Regions from separate parts of the Paenibacillus sp. FSL P4-0176 genome, predicted to be linked through region 1. Evidence: riboswitches for the same ligand, from Rfam matches in the RefSeq annotation. Region 1 holds a riboswitch; each other region holds the start of a gene.
What was found. A riboswitch is a leader RNA that binds a small molecule or an ion and turns the genes downstream of it on or off. The one in region 1 is predicted to bind thiamine pyrophosphate.
Positions count from the first base shown of each region.

Region 2: another riboswitch for thiamine pyrophosphate. It lies ahead of tenA (thiaminase II); the one in region 1 lies ahead of MKY95_RS04640 (ABC transporter ATP-binding protein).
Region 3: another riboswitch for thiamine pyrophosphate. It lies ahead of thiC (phosphomethylpyrimidine synthase ThiC); the one in region 1 lies ahead of MKY95_RS04640 (ABC transporter ATP-binding protein).
Region 4: another riboswitch for thiamine pyrophosphate. It lies ahead of MKY95_RS18410 (thiamine phosphate synthase); the one in region 1 lies ahead of MKY95_RS04640 (ABC transporter ATP-binding protein).

Region 1 covers NZ_CP150242.1:1,015,775-1,019,270, forward strand. The annotation lists gene MKY95_RS04635 (ABC transporter permease) at 1-681, opposite strand, end outside; gene MKY95_RS04640 (ABC transporter ATP-binding protein) at 671-1,435, opposite strand; TPP riboswitch at 1,594-1,696, opposite strand; gene MKY95_RS04645 (radical SAM/SPASM domain-containing protein) at 1,914-2,789, shown strand; gene MKY95_RS04650 (pectate lyase) at 3,137-3,496, shown strand, end outside.
Region 2 covers NZ_CP150242.1:3,726,697-3,730,192, reverse strand. The annotation lists gene MKY95_RS16780 (zinc-dependent alcohol dehydrogenase) at 1-532, shown strand, start outside; gene MKY95_RS16775 (hypothetical protein) at 564-764, shown strand; gene MKY95_RS16770 (spore coat protein) at 776-1,072, shown strand; gene tenA (thiaminase II) at 1,283-1,945, opposite strand; TPP riboswitch at 2,059-2,156, opposite strand; gene MKY95_RS16760 (endo-1,4-beta-xylanase) at 2,363-3,496, opposite strand, start outside.
Region 3 covers NZ_CP150242.1:759,327-762,822, reverse strand. The annotation lists gene thiC (phosphomethylpyrimidine synthase ThiC) at 124-1,908, opposite strand; TPP riboswitch at 2,326-2,439, opposite strand; gene MKY95_RS03555 (IclR family transcriptional regulator) at 2,589-3,332, opposite strand.
Region 4 covers NZ_CP150242.1:4,088,400-4,091,895, forward strand. The annotation lists gene thiO (glycine oxidase ThiO) at 1-774, opposite strand, end outside; gene MKY95_RS18410 (thiamine phosphate synthase) at 792-1,454, opposite strand; TPP riboswitch at 1,681-1,790, opposite strand; gene MKY95_RS18415 (ABC-F family ATP-binding cassette domain-containing protein) at 1,866-3,416, opposite strand.

The sequences.
Region 1 (3,496 bases):
CATACGACGGCTGAAGTACCCTAGACCTTTGCTACCACCGAGCCATTCGCCAATCGTTGCCCCAACCACGCAGTACACCACAGACATCTTTAGCCCCGAGAAAAAAGAGGGAAGTGCCAGCGGAACCTGGAGTTTGCAAAAAATATCCCACTTGTTGGCGCCCATGGTGAGCAGTAGTTCACGCTGCTCCGGATCGCCTTGGCGGAGTCCATCGTAGGTACTGACCACAATGGGGAAGAATGCGATTAAAAATACCACCGCGACTTTGCTCCACAACGTGTAACCAAACCACAAGATAAATACGGGGGACAAGGCGATCAGCGGGATGGTCTGACTAATTACAATGAAGGGATACAATGCCTTTTCAATCGATCGGTTCATATGCATGCCTGTTGCCAGCGTAATTCCAGTCACTATGGACAAGACAAAACCAACAACAACCTCCATAAAGGTAGCAGGCAGATGGATGGTCAACAGCAGACGGCGATGCTTAACCAGTGAGCTTACGATGGCCGTGGGTGCAGGAATGATGAAGGAGGGCACCCATCCCATACGCACAATCACTTCCCAGATCGCCAGTAATAAGAACATGAGCATAATGAACAGACCATATTGGGAAAACGACCTCGAGAGCCACTTTGAACACCACGTCCAGACGCTAACCTCAGCTCTATCGTGCATGCAATTGTTCCTCCAGTTGTTGCCTCATCTGCACGAGAGCCGGTTCGTAGATCATGTCCGAATGCCTTGGGCGTGGTAAAGGAACCGTCATCTCCTGCAACTGCTGACCTTGCCCTCCTGGAGTTAACAGAATGATACGGTCACTTAACAGCAGGGCTTCTTCGATGTCATGTGTAATGAACATCACGGTTTGGCCAAAGCTCTCCCACAGCTCCAGCAACCAGCGATGCATTTCTCGTTTGGTTAATGCGTCGAGTGCACCGAAGGGTTCATCCAGCAACATGAGCTGCCCGCCTGTAAGCAAGGTACGAAGCAATGCCACCCGCTGCCGCATGCCGCCGGACAATTCATCTGGATAGGCCTGTTCATAACCCGACAGGCCGAACCTTGCCAATCCAGCTAGGATGTTGGCACGTAACTTGTCCTTGTCCTGTCGGCCTGGTGCAAACTCGGAAGGAAGCATGCAGTTCTCCATGACGGTTCGCCAGGATAACAGCAGATCTTTCTGTGGCATATAGGCGACTCGTCCGAGCCGTTGTCCTTGCGGGACATCAGCTATATCGATGGTGCCAACCGTTGGTTCATGCAAGCCTGCGAGCAGCTTGAAGAGCGTGCTTTTACCTGATCCGCTGGAGCCGATGAGCGAGACAAATTCTCCTTGTTGAACCTGAAGCGACACATTGGAGAGCACAGGGGAATCCTTTTTTTCGGGAAAAGCAAAGCTTACGTTGTGAATGGTTACATGGTTATACATCTGATCCTCACCCCCTTGATGTCAGACTGCTGCAATAACAACGGCATCCTATACTCTGCAAAAGGAACAAAAAAGACCCACCCATTTCCGGAGAAATGAGTGGGTCTGTAAGTTAAATCCGCAATTTATCTTCACATACATGAAAAAATTCCGCTTACTAAAAGGCCGCTCCACTTCCCTCCGCTGGTATGATCCAGATCAGGTTCAAAGGGTCCGAATAGTCATATTCGTCTCAGCCGCAAGGCTCCCCTAGTGCAAAAGTTCAAGATATGCAGTTGTGTGTTCAGCATATATCACTTGAACATGAACTGTAAAGAGGCAGCGTGATAGAATTCTTGAGATGAACTTGGAGTCAGACCCGAACAACTGAACAATTTACCTGGGCTCCCTAACCCGATATAATAGTGGTGGCGCATATTGGCCGGATCACAAATGCAGGCGGGATTGTTCTCCCTCCGAAGCAGAATGGGGACCCGAGTTGAAAACGTTCAAAAAAGTATATATTGAGATCACGAGTATCTGCAATCTGGCATGCAGCTTCTGTCCGCAGACACAGCGTGCCAAAGGATTCATTGATCCTGAAGTCTTCAACAATATACTGGATCAAGTTAAACCACACACCAATCATATTTATCTACATGTCAAAGGTGAACCCTTGTTGCATCCCAAAATAGATCTGTTGCTCGATTCCGCACATGAGAAGGGACTCAAGGTGAACATTACAACGAATGGTACACTGCTGCCCAAGACTCAGCATAAATTGCTTGGCAAACCGGCGCTGCGGCAGATGAATTTCTCCCTGCACAGCTTCGATGGGCATGAAGGTTCAACAGATCGTGACGGATACCTGCGTCATATTTTGTCCTTTGTACACGAGGCCGTTAAGCACAATGTCATCATCTCATTCCGACTTTGGAATCTGACGCAGGATAACTTCACAAATGCTCAGATGAATCGAAATCGGGAGACCCTTGAAGTATTGGAACGTGAATTCAATCTCGACTTCCGCATTGAGGAAAAAGTAGTTCCAGGCAGTGGGGTCAAAATTGCCCCGAATGTATACCTGAATCAGGACCATGAGTTCCAGTGGCCAAGTCTGGATGCGCCTGAAGATGACGGTAAAGGCTTTTGCCATGCACTTCGCGGTCAGGCAGCTGTGCTTGTAGATGGAACGGTGGTTCCATGCTGTCTCGATGGCGAGGGTGTGATTAACCTGGGTAATGTGCACGAGAAGTCATTCTCGGAGATTATTGAGGGTGAGCGAGCGAACAATCTGGTATATGGCTTCTCCAAACGCGAAGCTGTAGAAGAGTTGTGTAGAAAGTGCGGTTATCGTCAGAGATTTGGAGCCTGATATTTTATATCAGCAAGCCAGAAGACATTCAAGATCACACATTTGGAGACAAATGTAGTGGTCTTTTTTTGTTATTGGGGATTAAGTGAGGGGTACATACGTTACAAATGAGCATACCAGAGGTTGATATCAGCATATTGTTTGAGAAACCTGATATGCAAAAAATGCCGATATGACAGGGATTGTGCGTTGTCATGATATATCTGATCTAATGATTATTCTAGTTACCTCCCTTATTTGGTAAGATTAGGTTGTAGATCGGACAGAGGTGCACCTCTGACGATCTTCCAGTACAAGCCCAGGCTGTACACTACCAAAAAACGAGAGAATAAGGGAGGAATAAAGTTATGAAAAAAATGTTGACGTTGTTACTGTCCGCTGGTTTGGTTGCTTCTATATTTGGTGCAGTTCCGGCTGCGGCTGCGCCTACGGTTGTAAATTCAACCATTGTGGTTCCAAAGGGCACGACCTATGATGGTCAAGGCAAAACATTTGTAGCTAATCCTTCCACACTGGGCGACGGATCTCAAGCAGAAAATCAGAAGCCAGTCTTCCGTCTGGAGGCAGGGGCCACGCTCAAAAACGTAAACATTGGATCACCAGCTGCTGATGGTGTTCACTGTTATGGCAACTGTAATATATCGAATGTGGTCTGGCAGGACGTGGGCGAGGATGCACTGACATTGAAGTCTGCCGGAACGGTTAAC
Region 2 (3,496 bases), 2.7 Mb from region 1:
AGCTAAGCGGGTCATAGCCGTCGACTATGTCGATTACCGCTTAAAGCATGCGAAGCGAACAAACAATGTGGAAATAGTAAACTTCGAACAGGATAAGAATATTGGGAACACTCTCAAGGAAATGACCAAAGGCGGCGCCGATGTTGTCATTGATGCGGTAGGAATGGACGGCAAGATGAGCGATCTTGAATTTCTAGCCAGCGGTATGAAACTGCAAGGCGGCACCATGAGCGCATTTATCATTGCATCTCAGGCTGTTCGCAAAGGTGGCACCATTCAAGTCACTGGGGTATACGGCGGACGTTATAACGGATTCCCGCTCGGTGATATCATGCAGCGAAACGTGAATATCCGTTCCGGACAAGCTCCGGTCATTCACTACATGCCATACATGTACGAGTTGGTTACGTCTGGCAAAGTGGACCCTGGCGACATTGTTACGCACGTCATTCCGCTCAGCGAGGCCAAACGGGGCTATGAAGTGTTCGATACAAAAACGGACGATTGCATTAAAGTCATCTTAAAGCCTTAAATATGAATAGATACATGGGAGGACAATCTGAATGGATTCCACATACGCTTTGCATGAGATGCTCGAGGTACATGAAATAGCTGCGTTCAAGACGGTTTGTATGACTAAATCCAAGACCATGCAAGCTCTGGTAACCGACCCGGAGCTCAAGCAAATTTTGCAACAAGATGCGATCTTATCACAACAGCAGCTTCAGGAGCTCGGTGGAGTGCTGTCTAAAGCGACTGTATAGGAGATAAAAAAATGAACCCAATATTAGAACACATGACTGGTCTTAATACGCTGACCGATGACGTGATCGCAATGGATTTTTTGATGAACGCCAAGAGCGGTGTCAGAAACTACGCCATGGCTGTGACCGAATGTGCCACCCCCGAAATCAAACAAATTTTGATGAAACAGCTCGATGAAGCCATAGATTCTCATGAAAAGATATCAAATTACATGGTGCAGCATGGTTTATACCACCCTTACCATATTGCAGAGCAAATTCAGCTCGATCTGAAAAACATTCAGACTGCTATGAACATTCCGTCCTGACACCCTTTTTGATTTTAGCCAGAGACTTCAGAGAACAAAATGTCCCTGTGTCAAGAATTTCAACAATGAAAAAAGGCGGACACTATCCGCCCTTTTTTTGGCATCGTCACGAAACACGCTTATTGCAAGCGTTCCTTTACGTATTCTACTTATTTCTATCCTGAGACTGTTTATGGCCGCTGCTCTCTACTTTAATTGACTACAGTGAACTTAAGGCTCCAGCTTCCATGACATTTCCCAAAAATCAAGCTCAAAGCGACTGCACATCACGAAAATATCCTCCATCCGTTGGTACGTTCCCTCGCTACAGCCTTCTAATAGCTTATCAGTTAACGTCACTAGGGATTGATTGTTGCTGTTGTATTCAGAGGAAGCATATCCTGTGATCCACTCTCCGTAAAAAGGATGCTCAGCTGCACCTGGCTTTTGGGCAAGGACTTGACCAATCTCTGCATAGCTCCATGAGCAGGCCAGAATGGATACAAGTACTTCTGCTATGCCACCCGCATGGGAAACAGAGAGCATATAGTTAGTATAGGCTGCATTTTTCAGGGCAGGTTTTACCTGGAAAACATGATCCTCTGTAATTCCTAATCGCTCCATATAAGAACGATGAATTTTCATTTCACCATTCAGGATGTTATCTACGTTTTCACTAAAAAACTGCATCAATTTGGGGTCGTGCGACTTGACAATACCTAGTGCAAATACGCGGGCATAATCGAACAGGTACAAGTAGTCTTGCAGCAAATAATAACGAAATTGTTCAACCGTTAAGGAACCATCTCCGATTCCTTTAACAAAGGGATGCTCAAGACATTCCTTCCACACAGGCTGTGCTGCCTGATATAGTCTCTCTGAAATAGTCAACATGTGTTCCTCCAATTCATAATGTACGTATTTAAAAACAAAAAAACGAAACATCCTATGGATGTTTCGCAGACAAATACACTAAAACAAGGGGGTTCGCATGAGCTACCCAAGTACAGTGTTTCATCGTTGCATCCCTACGTTGGCATTATCCAAATCAGGTAAGGTCGGTTTAACACCCTCTCAGCCGGTTAAGGCTCCCTCGCAAACGGTTGTATGTAGTTGATTACTTTCCTATTCCCATAAAAGATAAAATAACATCCATTTAGTATATCAAGGGCTGTTAAATATAGTCAAGGAAGATTGTATCGCCCCTCATCACCTTTGGTGACGGATGTAAACGATGAAAACCATCACAACAATGGTTGAGTTTCAGCCACTGTTATGATGGTTTCTATTCTTGCAACTACTGCCGATGGTTTAATGCCCGAGTTTGTTCTTTCCGACAAAAGTGAGTATTCCGTACTGGGAAGTATTTCTCCAGCTCTCATTGGTCGTATCATTCCACTTGGCTACGCTCTGCTTACCTCCGCCCTGGTTGTCGTTAATTTGGAGCTCGAAACCGAGAACATTTCCTGCTTTGGGCGTCAATGATTGTAAATGAATTCTGGCTTCTACGAGATATCCTTTATTTGTTTTCTTCACAGCACTTACAAGGCGTCCAGGTGAGGCACCCCCTGCAAAGGTTCCCACATTGTCTGCACTGATTCTGAACTGGGCATCATCATATTGAAAATACGGTGTGCGCTGGTGATTCTCGTCCAGGAAAATCTCAACCGAATCCTGATCCCATGGGTTGATACTATCTGTAATGATGTTTGGATCAGTGACGTCGATCAGCAGGTATAGATACTCACCTGACCACATTGCGCGAGCCACTGCCTCTGCACCTTCGCTCTGGTTCAACCGTTTTACTTCAAATGGTGCAGCCTTATTCCATGATGTGTCTTTCTTCCCATCAATCTGAACAATCCCTTGCACAGCTTGTGCAGATTTGGGCATAGGGGCGAGTTGAATCACGCCGTATTTGCTTGTATCCTGTTCCTGAGATTGTGTTCTATCATTCCAGTACAGTGGATTATAAGGTTGTGTCCCACTTGAACCGCCATCAGTCACACGGATATCCAATCCGGCTTCATATTCTGATCCGACTTGGATACCACCCCACGGAATGGACAATTCAACCTGATATCCGGCTTTTGTCTCGCGTACACGATATGAACGCTGCTCCACACCCTCAGCTTTGCCCGACCGCTTAATGATTACGTGTCGGTCATCTGCTTCATATGAAGTGGTCTTGCCATTATTGAGATCAACAAAGATATCTACTCTGTCATTCACATCTGCCTTTGCATCCTGTACATCCACGAGGATATACAGGTTACTATGATCCCATAAAGTGCGGAAACTGGCTGATCCCGAAGAGTCACCCTTCAGTGGAGTAGACACCGCTTTGTTCCAGAGCGGATCTTGTGTCTGTTTTTTGATATCCGGTTTACCCGAAAGTGAGACGGCTCTCTGCGTCAACACAGGCAAACTGGATTCATCCACGAG
Region 3 (3,496 bases), 260 kb from region 1:
ATTTCAGATTTGGCGTAAGTTGGATTGAATCCAAGAGTTACGGTGAAGCGGGTTTGGCCTTGTCCAAACATTAATCAATATTTATAATTTAAAGCTTCAAAAAACCTTCATCACTTGGCTCCCTTAGGAACGTGTTCGATATTCCTCGGCCTTTTCCTGCATCCCGGCAGCTACAGCCTCATTCTCGGACAATCCTTTGTCCGCCGCAAAGGCACGAATGTCCTGCGTGATGCGCATACTACAGAACTTCGGTCCGCACATGGAGCAGAAATGAGCTTCTTTGGCCCCTTCTGCTGGCAGCGTCTCATCATGGTAGGATAGCGCACGTTCCGGGTCCAGTGACAGGTTGAACTGGTCACGCCAACGGAACTCGAACCGCGCTTTGGACAATGCGTCATCGCGGCGCTGGGCACGTGGATGTCCCTTCGCCAGATCGGCGGCGTGGGCCGCGATCTTGTAGGCGATGACCCCTTCCCGCACATCATCCTTGTTGGGCAGGCCCAAATGTTCTTTTGGCGTAACATAACAGAGCATCGACGTGCCGAACCAGCCAATCATGGCTGCCCCAATGGCGGATGTGATGTGATCATATCCTGGCGCAATGTCGGTCGTTAGCGGCCCAAGTGTGTAGAACGGTGCTTCTTTACAGATCTCCATCTGCAAGTCCACATTCTCCTTGATCTTATGCATCGGCACATGACCCGGGCCTTCGATCATCACCTGCACATCATGCTTCCATGCGATCTGCGTCAGTTCCCCAAGCGTGGCCAGTTCCGCCATCTGAGCTTCGTCATTCGCATCGTAGATACTGCCTGGACGAAGTCCATCTCCCAGCGAAAACGCTACATCATACCCTTTCATAATCTCGCAGATTTCTTCAAAATGGGTATACAAAAAATTCTCCTGATGATGCGCCAGACACCATGCTGCCATAATGGAACCGCCCCGAGACACAATGCCTGTCATTCGCTTGGCGGTCATGGGGATATAACGCAGCAATACACCTGCATGAATCGTAAAGTAGTCCACGCCCTGCTCTGCCTGCTCTATGAGTGTGTCACGGTACAACTCCCAAGTCAGCGCTTCCGCTTCGCCATTCACCTTTTCCAGCGCCTGATACAGCGGCACCGTACCAATCGGCACAGGTGAATTACGGATAATCCATTCCCGGGTGGTATGAATGTTTTTGCCTGTGGACAGATCCATTACGGTATCTGATCCCCATCGTACTGCCCAAGTCATCTTCTCGACCTCTTCCTCAATGGAGGAAGATACGGCAGAGTTACCTATGTTGGCATTGATCTTCACATGAAAATGACGACCAATCAACATCGGCTCACTCTCCGGGTGATTGATGTTGGATGGCAGAATGGCCCGTCCACTCGCCAGCTCCTGTCTTACAAATTCCGGTTCCACGCCTTCACGAATAGCGGCGAACTCCATCTCTGCCGTAATGACTCCCTGCCTCGCATAATGCATCTGAGTCACACAGCGTCCTGTCTGTGCTCGCAGCGGTTTGCCTCGTAATCCAGGGTACTCTTCGGCTCCAGCTCTCTTTCCTCCGGGCTTCAGTCCGTTATCCTCCGGTTTAACCGTACGGCCTTGATAAGCTTCAACATCGCCACGCTCTGTGATCCAACGGGTGCGCAGGGCTGGCAAACCTGCGCGGATATCCGCATGAAATGCGGGATCGGTCATCGGGCCGCTCGTATCGTAGACACGCAACGGTTCGTTATGCTCCACCCCTTGGGGAGTATTCGTGTCATGAAGGGCTATCTCACGCTCCGGTACAGCAATGTCCGGCCGTGAGCCCTGAATGTAGACTTTGCGGCTGCCCGGAAAGGGCTGGACCCGTCCGGCCGCCCCTGTTTCTTTTTCCACCTGCTGACCGTTATGTTCCTGTTCCATCGCTTGTTGTCCCGTTTGATTTCCTGTACTCATGTTCACTTGTCTCCTCCTCAGTGTTCGTCGCTTGTTTGGTTGGTTTCATCATTAGCTCGCTTACGTACCTGTCCCAAATCATGCGCAATGCAGAGAAGAAAGAGCGATCCTACACCAGACCAGGGGAGACACTTTTCATGTACAGTTAACAACAGACGGAGGCTGCCACAGATCATCGATCTATAAGACTTCCCTCCTCATCCAAGCCCACTTCCGCAGGTTATCGAAAAAGAAGCCCATAAAATCCGCGCTATATCGCCCGTTCCCTGTATATAAAAAAGCCGGTCCCCGAAGGAACCGACTTTTATGTCCATCACCAATAATGCACCTTTATGCAGCTCCTTAACGGAGCCCTACAAGGGTCACATCATGTGGTGGTTGTGGTCATATCGCCGATTACTTCCCTACGCTGGTATGATCCAGATCAGGTGCAAAGGGTCCGGAATCTCATGCGATTCCGTCTCAGTCCGGACAATTCGGACTCCCCCAGTAACGTTAATTAGTTGCAGCTTACATAAGCCGCCGTTCATATTCAATGAAGCTGGCCCCGCTGGGCCGTCCATTACAGAGTAGCGCAACCGGAACATAAAAACAACCTTTATATTCCAAATGATCAAACTCTATTGGAGAAAAAACTTACATCAACATCAGGATAACATGAGCCCCATTTGCGTAGCAGCATCCTTCAACACAGGTGCGTATTCATGCAATGTCTCCTGCGAAAGTCGGCTGACAGGTCCTGAGACCGAGAGGGCAGCTGCAATATTGCCTCTGCGATCCATAATCGGTACAGATACCGCGGCAGCTCCCGGCTCACGTTCCTCGTAACTTGTGGCATATCCGTTATCCCGGATATCTCCCATCTGCGCTAAATACACCGCGGGATCAATAAACACCGGCCATTCCGGCCCGTTCATCAGTTCTTCACGATCCTCGTCCGTGGCAAACGCCATCAGGACTTTGCTGGAAGCCCCCACAGACAGCGGGAGTCTAACACCAACGGGAGCAACTCGGCGGATCGCCTGATCACTTTGCACCGCCTGAATACGAATCCGTTCACTCCCATCACGCAGGTACAGACTCACGGTCTCCCCCAATCGATCTCTCAGTCGCTCCATCGCAGGCAGCAGCAGAATAGCGGGATCATCACTGCGGGACATATGAGCTGACAGCTCCCAGATTCGGATGCCAAGTCGGTACTTCTCTGTTGCTGCATCGCGGATCACGAACCCTCGATCCTCCAGCGTAGCCATCAAACGGTGCACTGTACTTTTGTGCAGGCCAATCTGGCTGGCAATTTCGGTGAGTCCCAGATCACTGCGTGTGGTAAAACATAATAATATATCCAGCGCCCGTTCCACAGCCCGGACGGTTAACTTGCGATCTTCCATGGCATAATGCCCTCCTCATGTTTCATCACATGAAACTTGGTTACATAAATTATATGAGAAACGGTCTCATCTGTAAACCAAAAAGAGCCAAAATCAAAATAGGACAACCTGAAAATTTTTCCTTTTTATAAGACTTAATCCCCTGTAATTTACACACTAAGGTA
Region 4 (3,496 bases), 3.1 Mb from region 1:
CGTTCTGTCAGGTCTGTACCCTGCATGTTCATTTGAGAACTGAACGGCGGCTATTTCACCTTTTACAGACCACACAGGCAAGCTCAGATTCACATGTCTCATCAACTCTTCACTCTGTAATCCAGCCGCTATAATGACATGTTTGCATTTCATCTCACCGATCGATGTGGTGATCCCCTGCACGCCGTGTTCGTTTGCTTGCACACGTATATCCTGTATGTCCTCAATGACCCCCGCTCCCAATGCTTGAGCGGATTCAGCATATGCCTTCGTTAGATGGACTGGAAGAATCTCACTCTCATAAGGTCTGTAGTAGGCTCCATACGTATCTCTGTTAAGCCATGATGCCTCCTGTTGCACAACGGAACGATCCCACCACACCTCATCAGCAGAAGCAGACAACGCAGACTTCCGATTGTCCTTATAACTACTTAATTCACTGTATGAACGAAAAGGAGTTAGGAATCCCTGGCGTTGCAGACCAGTCTCTGCCTCACTTAGTGTAGCCATTAGCACCTGTTGCTCATGAAGTAACTGTCTACTCTGTCTGGCGAGCTTAGCCATCAAAGGATGAGCAAAATCCTCACTATCTGCCGCCAGCATTCCAGCCGCCGCACAAGAAGTGCCTCCCGCAATCGCCGAACGCTCCAGCAACATCACATCCTGTCCACGGGAAGCAAGCTCATACGCAATGGCACAACCAACAACGCCTCCACCTACAATAATCGTTTCTGCATGAATCTTATCCGGTCTATCAGTAATGATCTTTTTCATCCTCTCATCTCCTTGATTCAGCGGCTCAAACTTTCTGTAGCAACGATAGCCTGCCTTAATAATGCAGCAGCCCGATCCGGGGAATCGCTCGCCCATACATTCGAGATCACAGCGACTCCCTGTGCGCCTGCAGAGCGAATAGCGTGAATGTTTCCCGGTTCGATGCCCCCAATTGCCATGACAGGAATGGAGACACCAGAGCACACTTCAGCCAGAGCATAAAATCCTCTTGGTTCAAGATCAGGCTTACTGTTGGTTGAGTAGACATGCCCGAAGAAAAGGTAATCAGCTCCCCGTTCTTCAGCGATTTTTGCCTCATCGATTGAATGAACAGATACACCCAGACGAATTCGCTGGACATTGCTTATAACAGCAGGGTTGTAGTTACGTATAGCCTCTTGCCCCCAATGTACACCGCCATAGATGTCATTCTGTGGTGGCAGTTCTGAACCATTGATAACGATGCGACAAGACGGAACGCCAACGCTACGCAGACTTTCAGCCCAACCGATCTTGTCTTGCCACGAGAATTGTTTCTCTCGTATATGGATGTAGTCCACCCATGGCCAAACGTCCTTTGCAGCTTTTACAAAAGATGCTTGATTCCCTACACCCGTAGATACAACATGCAATTCAAATGATTCGTGAACATGTTCATGAGAACTTACCGTACTGTTCATCCCCTTCCATGTGTGAATGCTATGAAAACACAAAAAAGCCACTCCCGTAGGGGAGTGGCTGCGTATTAATTATAGGACCAGATGACTGACTGATACATACAGTTCATTTCGTGCAATAAAGCTATAGACCTTATAGCCATAACGTTATACACGCAACTGCATGTTTCAATTCGTTAAGCAGACGGTTGAAATCCTTCCGAATTGCCGTTTGCTCACGTCATCCACTGAAACGCGCTCGCCACTTCCCTACGCTGGTATGATCCAGATCAGGTGCAAAGGGTCCGGAATCGCATTCTTCCATCTCAGCCACATCGTGTGGCCCCCCTAGTGTTCATATGAAGTTGTAGCCTATGTTACCATAGAAGGATTTTTTTGTCACCGTTCATTTCTATTAAGCGTTGCTTGAATTGTCTAGTTTTTCTCAGACCATTCTTCAACATTCCATGTTTTGGTAACCCAACCCTCGTAGAAATCAGGTTCATGAGATACCAGCAACACCGTTCCCTTGAATTCTTGCAAGGCACGCTGTAACTCAGCTTTAGCTGTGACATCCAAATGGTTCGTCGGCTCATCGAATAGAATCCAGTTGCTTTCACGCATCAAGAGTTTGCATAGACGAACCTTGGCTTGCTCTCCACCACTCAGCATGTTAAGCGGACGGGTAATGTGCTCATTTTTCAACCCGCAGCGAGCGAGATGACCCCGGACCTCATTCTGGGTCAAATGTGAAAACTCATTCCAGACATCCTCAATCGGCGTGATATTTCCAGCACGAACTTCCTGCTCAAAATAGGCCGTTTCGAGATAATCTCCCAAAAAGGTCTTTCCACTGAGTGGAGATATTTTGCCCAAGATGGTTTTCAGCAGCGTCGATTTACCCACACCATTACAACCTACGATGGCAATTTTCTCACCACGTTCAATTGTCATTGTCATCTTAGGCAGCAAAGGATACGTATATCCAATTTCAAAATCAATGCCCTCAAAGACCGTTTTGCTACTCGCACGGGCATCCTTGAATTTGAACGTTGGTTTGGCCGCTTCATCTGGACGATCAATACGTTCAATTCTGTCCAGCTGTTTCTCCCGGCTCTTCGCTCGACCTGAAGTTGAAGCACGTGCCTTGTTACGCTGAATGAAATCTTCCTGCTTCTTGATGTACTCTTGCTGCTTCTCGTACGCATCAATATGCTGGGCTTTATTCATATCAGCCATCTCGAGGAACTTGTCATAGTTCGCTGCATATCTCGTTAATTTGGCAAATTCCAAATGATAAATGACATTTACGACTTCATTCATGAATTCCGTGTCATGGGAGATTAAAAGAAACGCATGAGGGTAGTCCTTCAGGTAACGTGACAACCATTCAATGTGCTCTACATCCAGATAGTTGGTCGGCTCATCCAGCAAAAGGGCTGTAGGTTTCTCAAGCAGAAGCTTGGCAAGAAGCACCTTGGTACGTTGCCCACCACTTAGAGCTGCGACATCCCGATCAAGACCAATTGCGGACAAACCAAGACCATTGGCCATCTCTTCCACTTTTACGTCAATCAGATAAAAATCGCCCTGTTCCAGTTGTTCCTGAATATCGCCCATCTCTTCCAGCAACTGCTCCAGCTTATCTGGATCTGCATCTGCCATCTGGTCCGTTATATTCATCATTTCTTTTTCTAATTCAAGCAACGGAAGGAATGCATCTTTAAGAACGTCACGAATAGTTTTGCCTGGGGTAAGCTTTGTGTGCTGATCCAGATATCCATAACGTACCTTAGGTGTCCATTCTACTTTTCCACTATCTTTAAGCAATTTACCGGTAAGGATGTTCATTAATGTGGATTTACCCACACCATTGGCACCAACAAGTCCTACACGCTCTCCGGCAAGTAAACGAAACGATACATTTTTAAATAACGTGCGATCTCCAAAATTGTGACTTACGTTCTCTACTGACAATAAACTCATAAGATGAGGTTGCTCCTATCTATTAGACATTACTTTTGTTATTGTTCCGAAACCCTATTCTAGCACAGGTCCCGTCTTTT